Regions from separate parts of the Dyella caseinilytica genome, predicted to be linked through region 2. Evidence: predicted binding sites of a transcription regulator. Region 2 holds the regulator's gene; each other region holds the start of a gene.
The links. The regulator HrcA, encoded in region 2, represses chaperone genes, less so after heat shock. The targets are predictions, from matches to a motif close to TTNGCACTCNNNNNNNNNGAGTGCNAA.
Positions count from the first base shown of each region.

Region 1 (4,189 bases), 1.6 Mb from region 2:
GGTCTTCGCCGGAATGACGGGCCATGGAACTAAACGCGAGAATTGCTGCTCGCGCTCTGTCCAAACAGCACGCGCCGTTCTTCCTCTGATAGCGCTGGTTGTTTAGGCGCATACACGTTCTCGACATCCTGATAAACGCGTAACGTCGCCGGGCGCGCTGCCATCGTTTCGAACCAGCGTTTGAGGTGGGGAAACGCCTGCAGTTCCTGGCCGTGCGCTTCATGCGGCACGATCCACGGATAGCAGGCGATATCGGCAATCGAAAAGTCGCCTGCGATAAAGACGCGATCAGCCAGTTGCTGGTTGAGCACCCCGTAGAGTCGGCTGGTCTCGCGGGTATAGCGATCGATCGCGTACGGCACTTTTTCCGGCGCGTAGATATTGAAGTGGCCGATCTGCCCAGCCATCGGCCCCAGTCCAGCCATTTGCCAGAACAGCCACTGCAACACCTCGGCGCGGCCGCGTGCGTCGGCAGGAATCAGGCGGCCGGTTTTCTCGGCCAGATAAAGCATGATCGCGCCCGACTCGAACATCATGATCGGCTCCCCGCCGCCGGCAGGCTCATGATCGACGATGGCCGGAATCTTGTTGTTCGGCGAAATGGCCAGGAATTCCGGCTTGAATTGCTCGCCTTTGCTCAGGCTCACGGTGATCAGGCGATAGGGCAGTTGCGCTTCTTCCATGAACAGCCGGGCCTTCAGGCCGTTCGGGGTGGCTGCAAAGTACAGGTCGATCATGGGGGCGTCCTGGTTCTTCGTTGACCACAGGCTAGAGGCTGGCGTGGTCGTATGAAATGGCCACATTAGGACAAATTTGCATGACCACTTTGCGCTGCGTTTCGATCAGTCCTCACCCGCTGCGCGCACCCAATCCAGATAGGCGGTATGGCCACGCTCCACCGGCACGGCAATCAATTCCGGCAGCTCATAGGGGTGCAGCGCGAGCAGGCGTTCCTTCAATGCTTCGAATCGCTCGGCAGTAGTCTTGATCAATAGCAACTCTTCCGTATCGGTCGTGACCTCGCCCTTCCAGCGATAAGTGGACTGAATCCCGGGAATGCGATTCACGCAGGCAGCCAGCGATTCGCCAACTAGCGCTTCAGCCAGACGCTGCGCACTTGCTGCGTTGGGGCAGGTGCAGTAGCAGAGCAGCACGCGGTTGGATTCGGTCATGGCATTGACTCAGTGGGAAGAGGCGGCCTGCCTATACATCAGTGCTGCGAACTTAAACCTGCGAGAAGCATCCAGCTGCCTCACCGTCATCCCGGCTTTCGCCGGGATGACGGTCGGTTTGATGGACGTTAGAAGCAAGCACGCGATGTATTCAGATGCGGAAATACTATGTCCGCGGTGTTGGTCGGGACATCAACCCGTAATTACCGAATTTTTCCAGCGCTTGAATGACTTCCGCATTGGTCAGCAGCACGGGATCGCCGATCTGCAGGGCCAGCGTGTACTGCCGGGCCAGCGTTTCCACTTCAACGGCGCGCCACATGGCCTGTTCCATGGTCGCGCCGGTGGCGATCATGCCGTGATTGGCCATCAGGCAGGCCAGGCGTCCTTCCAGCGCCCGAACCACAGCGTCGGAGAGCTCCTGCGTGCCGTAGGTGTAGTAGTCGGAACAGCGGATCGAGTCGCCGCCGCTCACCGCGATCATGTAGTGGATCGCGGGGATGGCTTTCCGGCACATCGCCAGCGCGGTGCTATAGGGCGGATGGGCATGGACCACGGCATGGGCATCCGGGCGTGCGGCATAGATATCCCGATGGAAGCGCCATTCGCTGGATGGGCGGCGTGCATGCTCATAGTGGCCGTCCATCGCCACGTAAACGACGTCATCCGGGGTAACTTCGCCGTAGGGCACGCCGCTGGGCGTGACCAGGAATCCCTCTCCAAAGCGGATGCTCAGGTTGCCCGAGGTGCCCTGGCTCAGGCCGGACGGGGTCAGTTTCAAACCGTTGGCGACGATTTCCTCGCGAAGCGAGCGCTCGTTACTCACTGCCGATAGCCTTTGTGGTTCATGCAATGGGTAATCGTTGACGTTTCGGGCGCCGGTGTCGATAGGGGGGATTCCGTCGCCAGGGGCTAATCCCTAGATCCAGCCACTCAAAGACCCCGGACCCCGGACCCCGGCCGGTGCCGGGGCGATGGCGATGAACGTATTTGTTCATCAAAGCCCTTGAAAGCCGCCAAGCCACCCTTATCCAATCCCTTAGTCCCGACCGCCCCCTGTTGCAGGGGTTTTTTTGGTGGCTAGAATTGGCACTCACCCTCCCCGAGTGCTAACAGCTCACCACAGCAGGCCGGTCGGGGGCAAAACTTTATCCATCCCAAGCCATAGCTGGAGTTCATCCCATGAGCAAACTGCGTCCGCTGCACGATCGCATCATCGTCAAGCGCCTGGAAGAGGAGCGTGTCTCCGCCGGCGGCATCGTCATTCCTGATAGCGCCACTGAAAAGCAGACCCGCGGCAAGGTCATCGCCGCCGGTGAAGGCCGCATCCTCGAAGACGGCAAGGTCCGTCCGATGTCGGTGAAGGTCGGCGAAGTGGTGTTGTTCGGCAAGTACTCGGGCCAGGACATCAAGATCGATGGCGAAGAGCTGGTCTTCCTGAAGGAAGACGACATCGTGGCTGTTATCGAAGGCTGATTTGACGCGACACGTGCGAAAAACAAAATCGCACCTCGTCGCCTTCGGCTCCTTCCGCAGTTTCTCGCAAGATTTTCCGTATTCAATTTAAATTTTTTGAGGCAAAAAATTTATGGCCGCTAAAGAAGTCCGCTTCGGCGAAGACGCCCGCGCTCGCATCCTCAAGGGTGTGAACACTCTCGCGAACGCCGTCAAAGTCACCCTCGGCCCGAAGGGCCGCAACGTCGTGCTCCAGAAGAGCTTCGGCGCCCCGACCGTCACCAAGGACGGCGTGTCTGTCGCCAAGGAAATCGAACTGGCCGACGCCTACGAGAACATGGGCGCCCAGATCGTCAAGGAAGCCGCTTCCAAGACTTCCGACAACGCCGGTGACGGCACCACCACCGCCACCGTGCTGGCCCAGGCGTTCGTGCGCGAAGGCCTGAAGGCGGTTGCCGCCGGCATGAACCCGATGGACCTCAAGCGCGGCATCGACAAGGCCGTGACGGCTGCTGTGGAAGAGCTCAAGAAGCTCTCCAAGCCCACCGCTGACGACAAGGCGATTGCCCAGGTCGGCACCATCTCCGCCAACTCCGACGTCGCCATCGGCGACATCATTGCCACCGCCATGAAGAAGGTCGGCAAGGAAGGCGTGATCACGGTGGAAGAAGGTTCGGGTCTGGAAAACGAACTCGACGTGGTTGAAGGCATGCAGTTCGATCGCGGCTACCTGTCGCCGTACTTCATCAACAACCAGCAGAGCCAGCAGGTCGAGTTGGAAGATCCCTTCATCCTGCTGTACGACAAGAAGATCTCCAACGTCCGCGAAATGCTGCCGATCCTCGAAGGCGTCGCAAAGGCTGGCAAGCCGCTGCTGATCGTCGCCGAAGAAGTGGAAGGCGAAGCGCTGGCCACCCTGGTGGTCAACACCATCCGCGGCATCGTGAAGGTTGCTGCTGTGAAGGCCCCGGGCTTCGGCGATCGCCGCAAGGCGATGCTGGAAGACATGGCCATCCTCACCAACGGCCAGGTCATTTCCGAAGAAGTCGGCCTGCAGCTTGAGAAGGCCACGATCCAGGATCTGGGTCGCGCCAAGAAGGTCGTCGTGACCAAGGAAAACACCACCCTCATCGACGGTGCTGGTGAAGCCGCGAAGATCCAGTCGCGCATCGGCCAGATCAAAGCACAGATCGAAGAGACCTCGTCCGACTACGATCGCGAGAAACTGCAGGAACGCGTGGCCAAGCTGGCCGGCGGTGTTGCCGTGATCAAGGTTGGCGCTGCGACCGAAATCGAAATGAAGGAAAAGAAGGCCCGCGTCGAAGACGCCCTGCACGCCACGCGCGCAGCCGTTGAAGAAGGCGTGGTCCCCGGTGGTGGCGTGGCGCTGATCCGCACGCTGGCTGCGATCGAAAAGCTGAAAGGCGAGAACGAAGACCAGAACCACGGCATCGCCATCACTCGTCGTGCGCTGGAAGCTCCGTTGCGCGAAATCGTCTTCAACTCTGGCGACGAGCCGTCCGTGGTCGTTAACAAGGTCAAGGAAGGCAAGGGCAACTACG
Region 1 covers NZ_CP064030.1:426,512-430,700, forward strand. The annotation lists gene ISN74_RS01805 (glutathione binding-like protein) at 30-737, opposite strand; gene cutA (divalent-cation tolerance protein CutA) at 843-1,172, opposite strand; gene ISN74_RS01815 (class II aldolase/adducin family protein) at 1,339-1,998, opposite strand; gene ISN74_RS01820 (co-chaperone GroES) at 2,355-2,648, shown strand; gene groL (chaperonin GroEL) at 2,761-4,189, shown strand, end outside.
Region 1: ISN74_RS01820 (co-chaperone GroES) is a predicted target of HrcA. The motif match lies at 2,259-2,285, and genes of this name have one in related genera.

Region 2 (4,189 bases):
CGGTGATCACCGCTTCGGTGACCGGCTCGCCGAGATAATCTTCGGCGGTCTTCTTCATCTTCATCAGCACTTTGGCGGAGATTTCCTGCGGCGCCATCTTCTTGCCGTCGGAGGTCTGCACCCAGGCGTCGCCGTTATCGTGCGCGACAATGCCGTAGGGCACGATATGCAGGTCTTTCTGCACTTCGGCATCGGTGAACTTGCGGCCGATCAGGCGCTTCACCGCGTAGAACGTGTTCTTGGGATTGGTGACGCTCTGGCGCTTGGCCGGTGCGCCAACCATCACTTCGCCATCCTTGGTAAACGCCACAATGGATGGCGTGGTGCGATCACCTTCCGAGTTTTCAATCACCCTGGTGGTGCTGCCATCCATGATGGCGACGCACGAGTTGGTCGTGCCCAAGTCAATGCCGATGATCTTGCCCATGTCTATGCTCCGGAATCTCGTGAGCGGCCCCTCGGCCGCGAATGGCTATCAGATGGGGTTTTGCTGAAAGGCGTTCAATATCAGCTAAACCCTGCAGTACTGAATTTGCAGGCGCCGTTCAGTCGTCCTTGGCCACGGCCACCAATGCCGGGCGTAACAAGCGATCGTTCAACACATAACCTTTCTGCAGCACAGTAACCACGGTGCCCGGTGCCTTGCCCGGCGCTTCGACCATGCTCACTGCGTGATGACGCTCCGGATCGAGCGGCTGATCGACCGGATCAACCTGCACCAACCCGTTATTGCTGGCGATGCGAAGCAATTCCTTCAGCGTGAGGTTGAGCCCCTCGCGCATCGCGCTCACATCGCCGCCTTCCACCGTCAGGCCGCGTTCGAGGCTGTCGTAGACCGGCAGCAACTCGTTCAGCAGCTTCTCGTTGGCGAAACGGCGGGCCTGCTCAAGATCGCGATGCAGGCGGCGACGCTGGTTCTCCAGCTCGGCCTTCTCGCGCAGCACGGTCTCGCGCAACTCCTTGTTGCTGGTCTCCAGTTCGGCAACCTTGGCCTTCAAACCCTCAAGCTCATGGCCCGAAGCAGTGGCCTGTGCGCCGTGCTCAGGCGCCTCGTTCGGCGACGGTGAATCGCTGCTGTTGTGCATGAATAACTCCAAACATCGTCCGTGGCCGGCACGCTGTACCGACCGTCAAAACTTGCGGGCAAAAGAGCCTGCTTATGGCCCCTGCGTAGCCCGCGTTGTGATTGAGCAACCGGCAGATGGTAACGCGTGGCACAGCGCCTGACCTACCGTCAGGTCAAGCCGCGCGTTGCCATATGGTGATTGCTCAATCGCAACCCTCCGGGCCGGGTCCGTTTGCCCCCACGCCTGCGTCTTCGCTCAGTCGTGTATCGACATACACTCCTTCGCTCATCCTTGCCGTGCGAGCAAACAGCTCCCGGCGCGAGCCACGCAGGGGCCATAAGCAGGCTCTCAGCCTCCCGTGGCGTTTTATGAGGCCGTAGCCGCGCGATTCAAGGCTTCGCTGAGTAAACCCGCAGTGGCTTGCACCACCGGAATCACACGTTCATAGGCCATCCGGGTCGGACCGATCACCCCGACGGCCCCAAGCAACCTGCCCTGCGCACCATAACTGGCCGTGACCACACTGCAACCATCCAGAGCGGCAAAACCCGATTCCTCACCGATGAATAATCGCACGCCTGGCGCCTTGGCGCAGATCTCCATCAACTGCAGCAACTCGTTTTTCTTCTGGAACGCCTCGAACAGCTCGCGCAGGCGGTCCAGATTGGCCAGCTCTGAATAGGCCATCAGGTTGGTCTGGCCGCTAACCAGCACATCCTCGTTTTGCGGCGCGAACGAGGCCGCGGCCAGTTCCACCGCACTGGAAAGCAACTGGTGCAATTCACTGCTGGCCTCGCGCAACTCGAGCAACAGATGCGCGCGGATGTCGTCTACGCGCAAGCCAACGAAGTGCTCGTTGATGTAATTGGCCGCCTGCTCCAGTTCGCGGCTATCCAGCGGCTTGGCCAGCTGGATCACGCGGTTCTGTACCTGATTGTCCGAAAACACCAGGATCACCAGCACCCGGGCATCGGGCAAGGTCATGAAGTCGATGTGGCGCAGCGGGAAATCGGTCTGGCGCGGCACAGTCACCACGCCAGCAAAGTGGGTCATCGCCGAAAGCAGCGCCGAAGCATTGCCCACCATGTCACGCACGGTCATCGGCCCAGGCGGCAGCTCCCGCTGCAGGCGGACCATTTCGTCGCGTGGCAGCGGCTGCAATTCGATCAGGCTGTCCACGAACAGGCGCAGGCCGCGCGGGGTGGGAATGCGCCCGGCTGAGGTGTGCGGCGACGCCACCAGCCCGGCCTCTTCCAGGTCGGCCATGATGTTGCGGATGGTGGCCGGACTCACGTCCAGCCCGGACGAACGCGACAGCGTACGCGACCCCACGGGCTCGCCATCGGCCAGATATTGCGCAATCAAGGTGCGCAACAGGCGGCGGGCGCGAATATCGAGATCGTGATGATGGGGCATGCGCTGTGGCAATCCGTGAGACGGTAAAGAAATAAGGTTTGCGCGCAGAGAATGCAAGAAAGGAGCAAGGGACCCGGGAACGCGCGGCTTGCGGCGTCCGGGCATTCTCTGTTCTCGCTCCTCTGAGCGTGGGGGAACTAGGAAAGCCGACCATATCAGTGTGGCCTCCCCGCATGCCCTGCTCCACCTTACAATCGTCCGATCCACTGCCGCCCTTGACCATGCTCACCTCCCTCTACGTCCGCCATCTCGCCGTTGTTGAAGAAGCCGACATCAACGTTGGCCCTGGTCTGACCGTGGTCAGCGGGGAGACGGGCGCCGGCAAATCGCTGCTGGTCGATGCCCTGATGCTGCTGGCCGGCGCCCGCGCTGACAGTGGCATCGTGCGCGCCGGCAGTGACCGCGCCGAACTGGTAGCCGAATTCGACCTGAAACAGCTGCCCGACGCCCATGGCTGGCTGAAGCGGGAGGAGTTGGACGAGGACGGCGCCTGCCAATTGCGCCGCGTGATCCGTGCCGAAGGCAGTTCCCGCGCGTGGATCAATGGCCGCCCCGCCACGATCGGCCAGATGGGCGAGCTGGCGGCGCTGCTGGTCGAGATCCATGGACAGCACGAACACCAGGCACTCTTGGAACGCGCACATCAACTGAACCTGCTCGACGCCTATGCGGAAAATGAAAAGCAGGTCGCCCAGGTGCGCGATCTGGCCCAGCAGTGGCGCGAGATTGGTGCGCGCATCCGCAAGCTGAGCGGCGGCGACGATCGCGAGCACCGCCTCGAATTGCTGCGCCACGAACTCACCGAGTTGGAAAAGTGGGCGCTCCCTCCCGCTCAGCTGACCGAGCTGGAGGCCAGCCACAAGCGCCTGGCCAATGCCAGCAAGCTCACCGAAGGCATCACGGGCGTGGTCGAACTGCTCGACGGCGATAGCGAGTTCGCACTGCGTCAGGCCCTGGGCCGTGCACACGCCGAACTGGGTCGGCTTGCCGCGCTCGATGATCGCCTGGCACCGATGCTGGAATTGCTCGACAACGCACAGATCCAGCTCAACGAAGCGGTCGACAGCCTGGAACATTACGCGCAAGACGTCGATCTCGACCCGGAGCGCTATGCCGAAGTCGATACGCACCTGATGCGCCTGCACGAACTGTCCCGCAAACATCGCCTGCCAACGGCCGAACTCGACGACAAGCGCGCCGCGATGCAGACCGAGCTCACCGAGCTGGAAAACGCAGGCGATGCGCTCGAACGGCTCGCTGCCCAACGCGATCAGCTGCAACGCGATTACGCCAAGGCCGCCGATGCCTTGAGCAAATCCCGCCAGACTGCCGCCAAACGGCTTGGCAAAGAAGTCAGCGCGTTGATGAGCGAACTCGGCATGGCCGGCGGCGTACTGCAAGTCACGCTCGAGCCGGCTGAAAACAGCGATCCGGATCCGCAAGGCCGCGAACGCTGCGAACTGCTGGTCAGCGCCAACCCCGGTCAGCCACCACGCCCGCTGCGCAAGGTCGCTTCCGGCGGCGAACTCGCCCGCATCAGCCTGGCCATCGAAGTTGCCACACTGGGTAAAGACACCATCGGCTGCATGGTCTTCGACGAAGTCGATACCGGCATCGGCGGCGCCGTGGCCGAAGTCGTCGGCCAGAAACTTCGTGCGCTCGGTTCGCGTTGCCAGGTGCTATGCGTCACGCATCTGCCGCAGGTT
Region 2 covers NZ_CP064030.1:1,985,865-1,990,053, reverse strand. The annotation lists gene dnaK (molecular chaperone DnaK) at 1-427, opposite strand, end outside; gene grpE (nucleotide exchange factor GrpE) at 546-1,085, opposite strand; gene hrcA (heat-inducible transcriptional repressor HrcA) at 1,434-2,483, opposite strand; gene recN (DNA repair protein RecN) at 2,705-4,189, shown strand, end outside.

Region 3 (4,189 bases), 2.0 Mb from region 2:
TCGAAGCGCAGCCCCCACACACTTTCGAAAATCATCGCACGCGTCAGCACTTGTCCCGGATAGCGCATCAGGAATTCCAGCAAGCGGTATTCCGTGGGCAGCAAGGTCAACTCGCGGCTGCCGCGGCGTGCGGTGCGGCTGATCATGTCCAATTCCAGATCGGCCACGCGTAGCCGGGTTTGCGCCGGGTGATCTTGCCGGTGTCGGCGCAGCAGCACCTCGATGCGCGCCGCCATTTCATCCGGCGCAAACGGCTTGGTGAGGTAATCGTCGCCACCTGCGCGCAGGCCGCGCACGCGTTCGTCCACATCGCCCATGGCGCTGATCATCAGCACCGGCGTGGTAATGCCGCGTTCGCGCAGTTGTTTCACCAAGGTCAGGCCATCCATGCTGGGCAGCATCAAGTCCAGGGTGATCGCATCGAAATGCGGCTCCTGCGCGCGCAGGAAACCTTGCTGGCCATCGTGCACGCGATCGGCGGTAATGCCGTGCGAGGCCAACTCCAGCACGATTTCGCGTGCCGTGATTTCGTCGTCTTCGATGACCAGGATGTGGGGCATGCAGGTTACCGGCCGTTCCATCGTTGACCGTAAGGGTAGGCCATGGATGGGCTCAGGTGAATCGCGGATGGTTTTGCCTGATTCATCCAGAGACTCTCATCCTGTAATCGCCCACAACAAAAACGGCCTCCACAAGGGAGGCCGTCATAACTCACGCTTTGAAGCGATGCCAGATCAGGCCGCAAACAACCCGCGCATCTTCTTCATCGCATTCGCTTCAACCTGGCGAATACGCTCAGCGGAAACGCCATACTCATCCGCCAGATCCTGCAGCGTGGCCTTTTCCTCATTGAGCCAGCGGCGCTGGATGATGTCGCGCGAACGCTGGTCCAGCTTGCGCAGCGCATTCGACAGGGTTTCCAGCTGGTTGTCAGTCTGGTCGGCGTCGGCCACGTTCTGATACGGATCAGCGCCTTCGTCGACCAGGAACGCTTCCGGTGCCGGCTTGGCATCGTCCTCGGCATCCGCCGGGGCTTCGAAACCGATGTCACGGCCGGACAGACGCGATTCCATCTCGCGCACCGTGGCCTCCGGCACGCCAAGGTCCTTGGCGACCATGCGCACTTCCTCGGCATTCATCCAGCCCAAGCGCTTTTTGCTCTTGCGCAGGTTGAAGAACAACTTGCGCTGCGCCTTGGTGGTGGCCACCTTCACGATGCGCCAGTTGCGCAGGATGAACTCGTGCATTTCTGCACGGATCCAGTGCACGGCAAAACTGACCAGGCGCACGCCCTGATCGGGGTCAAAACGCTTGACCGCCTTCATCAGGCCGATGTTGCCTTCCTGAATAAGATCGGACAGCTGCAGACCGTAGCCGCTATAGCCACGGGCCACGTGAACAACAAAGCGCAGGTGCGACATCACCAGCTTGCGGGCGGAGGCAAGATCCTCCTCCGACTGATAGCGGCGCGACAGGTCCTGCTCTTCTTCCTGGCTGAGCACCGGGATGCGGTGAACCGCCGAGATGTAGGCATCCAGACTGCCAACGACGCTGGGAACCGGCAAAGTGGCCGCTGCCAAGGCTTGGGACATGTTGGAACCTCCTGAATATGGGGTCAGCTTAGCACTCTGGTACTTGGAGTGCTAAAGGCGTCCGGAGTTCCGGCGCCTTTTATGTACCGAATAGTACACGAATGCCCCGGCCTTGTCCAATCCGATGGTTGCCGGGAGGGGTGGTTTCAAGCATGACTTTTGGGGGCTGAAGGGCCGGTAAGCGGAGGTGCGGCAAAGAAAGGGGTTGCCTCGCCTTGGCAGAACAGCCCCGGCCTATCTGACGCTTAAGTCGGCGTCTCATTTCCCGCGCCATGGCGGGGTGGCGATCAGGTGGCTTCGAGTTGGGCGCGAGGCGGTAGTGACCAGTCGATGGGTGGCTGCCCAATGTTTTCCAGGTAACGGTTGGCGGCAGAGAAATGCCCGCAACCGATAAAACCGCGATGCGCGGACAGCGGCGAGGGATGCACTGATTTCAGTACAGCGTGGCGGCGCGTATCGATCAGCTGGCCTTTGCGTTGCGCATAGGAGCCCCACAACATGAAAACGATGCCTTCGCGCTCGCGGTTAAGCGCGTCGATAGCTGCATCGGTAAAACCTTCCCAGCCCTTGCCTTGATGCGAAGCAGCCAGACTGCGCTCCACGGTAAGCACCGCATTGAGCAGTAGCACGCCGCGATCGGCCCACGGCGTGAGGCAGCCGTGATCGGGCGGCGCGATATTCAGGTCACGCTGGATTTCCTTGAAGATGTTGACCAGCGACGGGGGTGCCGGCACGCCCGGCCGCACGGAAAAACACAAACCATGTGCCTGCCCCGGCCCGTGATACGGATCCTGTCCCAGGATCACCACACGCACCGCATCGAACGACGTGTGCGAGAAGGCATTGAAGATTTCCGGGCCAGGCGGATAGATCACCTTGCCGTTGCGCTTCTCCGCACGCAGAAACTCGGACAGCGCCCGCATGTCCGGCCGCTGCAGATAATCGCCAATGCGCTCCTTCCACGAGGGCTCGAACTTGATGCGTTCTTCATCACTCATTGCGGCTAGCCTGTTTCTTCGCGTGCGCGCAGATGTTGCGCCACACGCAATTGAAACAGAAGCTTGGTGATCAGCAAACGTTCTTCGACCGGCTTTTCCACCAGGTCATTGGCGCCGGCACGGATCAGCATGGCCTGATTGTCGGGATTTTCATCACCGGTCATCACCAGCACCGGCAATTTGCCCTTGCCATAGCCGAAATCGGTGCGGATAAACTTGAGCAGGTCGCCGCCGGTCAGCTCGCCCTTGAGGCTGACGTCGGTCAGCACGACATCGACGCCGACCAAACCCTGCGCACGCTCGGTTTCCAGCATGGCCAGCGCATCTTCCACGCTGACCACATGGCGTACGGTAAGACCAATCTTCTCCAGCATGCGGCGTGTGGCCAGCGCGACGACGCGGCTGTCCTCCACGTACAGCACTACGCCTTCGGCGCTGCTTTCCGGCCGCACATAGCCGCGGATGAATTCGGCCAGCGCCTGGAAGCCGAGTGATTTGTCGAAATAATCCGTGACGTGTTCGCCCAGCGCGCGGCGATGCAGGCGATCATCGACGTCGCCTGACACCACCACGATCGGCACATACACCTGCGGCGCGGATTCGCGCACATAGCGCGCCAGCTCCAGCCCATCCATGTCGGGCAGCCGCAACGCGACGGTAATGAAATCGAACACGCCGTCGCCGAGCAGCTGCTGCGCTTCCGCGCCGCTGCCACAACCTACGACCTCAGCCTGCGGCAGCTCGGTTTTCAGTACGCGCGTGATCAGCTGGCGCACGACTTTGGAGCCGTCCACCACCAGCACACGCGGTGCAGCGCTGAGGTCGCGGCTGCTGATACTTGCAGTCATTAAAAGTCCCCACCATCCCCTAAGCTTCCATGCTCGTGCGTCGGCAGACGCCCCTGCGCCCGTTTGGCCGGTCAATCATGCCTCAGACTCGCAGGAGGCAGTGCGAACGATTTCACCGCCTGCCTCATTCGTTCATGCAGCGCGCCGCAACTGCCAGGCGCTGACCAAGCGGGCGCCGAGCCAGCCGAGGACGGCGGCGGCCACCGGTACAGCCAACAGCAGCCACGGCGGCAAGCCGCCCACGCGCAGCTTTCCACCGTAGGCTTGACTGAGCCGGGCCACGGGTTCGGCCAACGCAAACTCAATGGCGACCGCCAGACCCACTGCCAGAATGCCGCTGAACAGGCCGTACCAGATGCCGGCGTAGAGATACGGGCGGCGCACGAATGCGCGACTGGCGCCGATCAGTTTCAGTACGCCGATTTCCTCGGCGCGGCTGGTGATGTCCACGCGTACCGTGTTGCCGACCACCAGCAACACCGCCAGCGCAAACAAGGCTGCCAGGATCAGCACAGCGCGATTTCCCACATTCAGCAGGGCGTCCAGGCGTTCACGCCAGGTGCCGCTGTCTTGCACGATGTCTACGCCCTGCATGCCGCGCAGATCATCGACCAGATGATTGGCGGCATCGGCAGAAATGCCGTCCTGCGGCTGCACTTCGAGCACGTACGGTAGTGGGTTGTCGTCCAGCGCATGCAGCGAATCGGAGAAGCCCTGCATCTTGCTCAGTTCGTCCATGCCCTGCTGCGGC
Region 3 covers NZ_CP064030.1:3,966,860-3,971,048, forward strand. The annotation lists gene ISN74_RS17470 (response regulator transcription factor) at 1-560, opposite strand, end outside; gene rpoH (RNA polymerase sigma factor RpoH) at 735-1,592, opposite strand; gene ung (uracil-DNA glycosylase) at 1,880-2,590, opposite strand; gene ISN74_RS17485 (response regulator) at 2,596-3,438, opposite strand; gene ftsX (permease-like cell division protein FtsX) at 3,571-4,189, opposite strand, start outside.
Region 3: rpoH (RNA polymerase sigma factor RpoH) is a predicted target of HrcA. The motif match lies at 1,621-1,647, and genes of this name have one in related genera.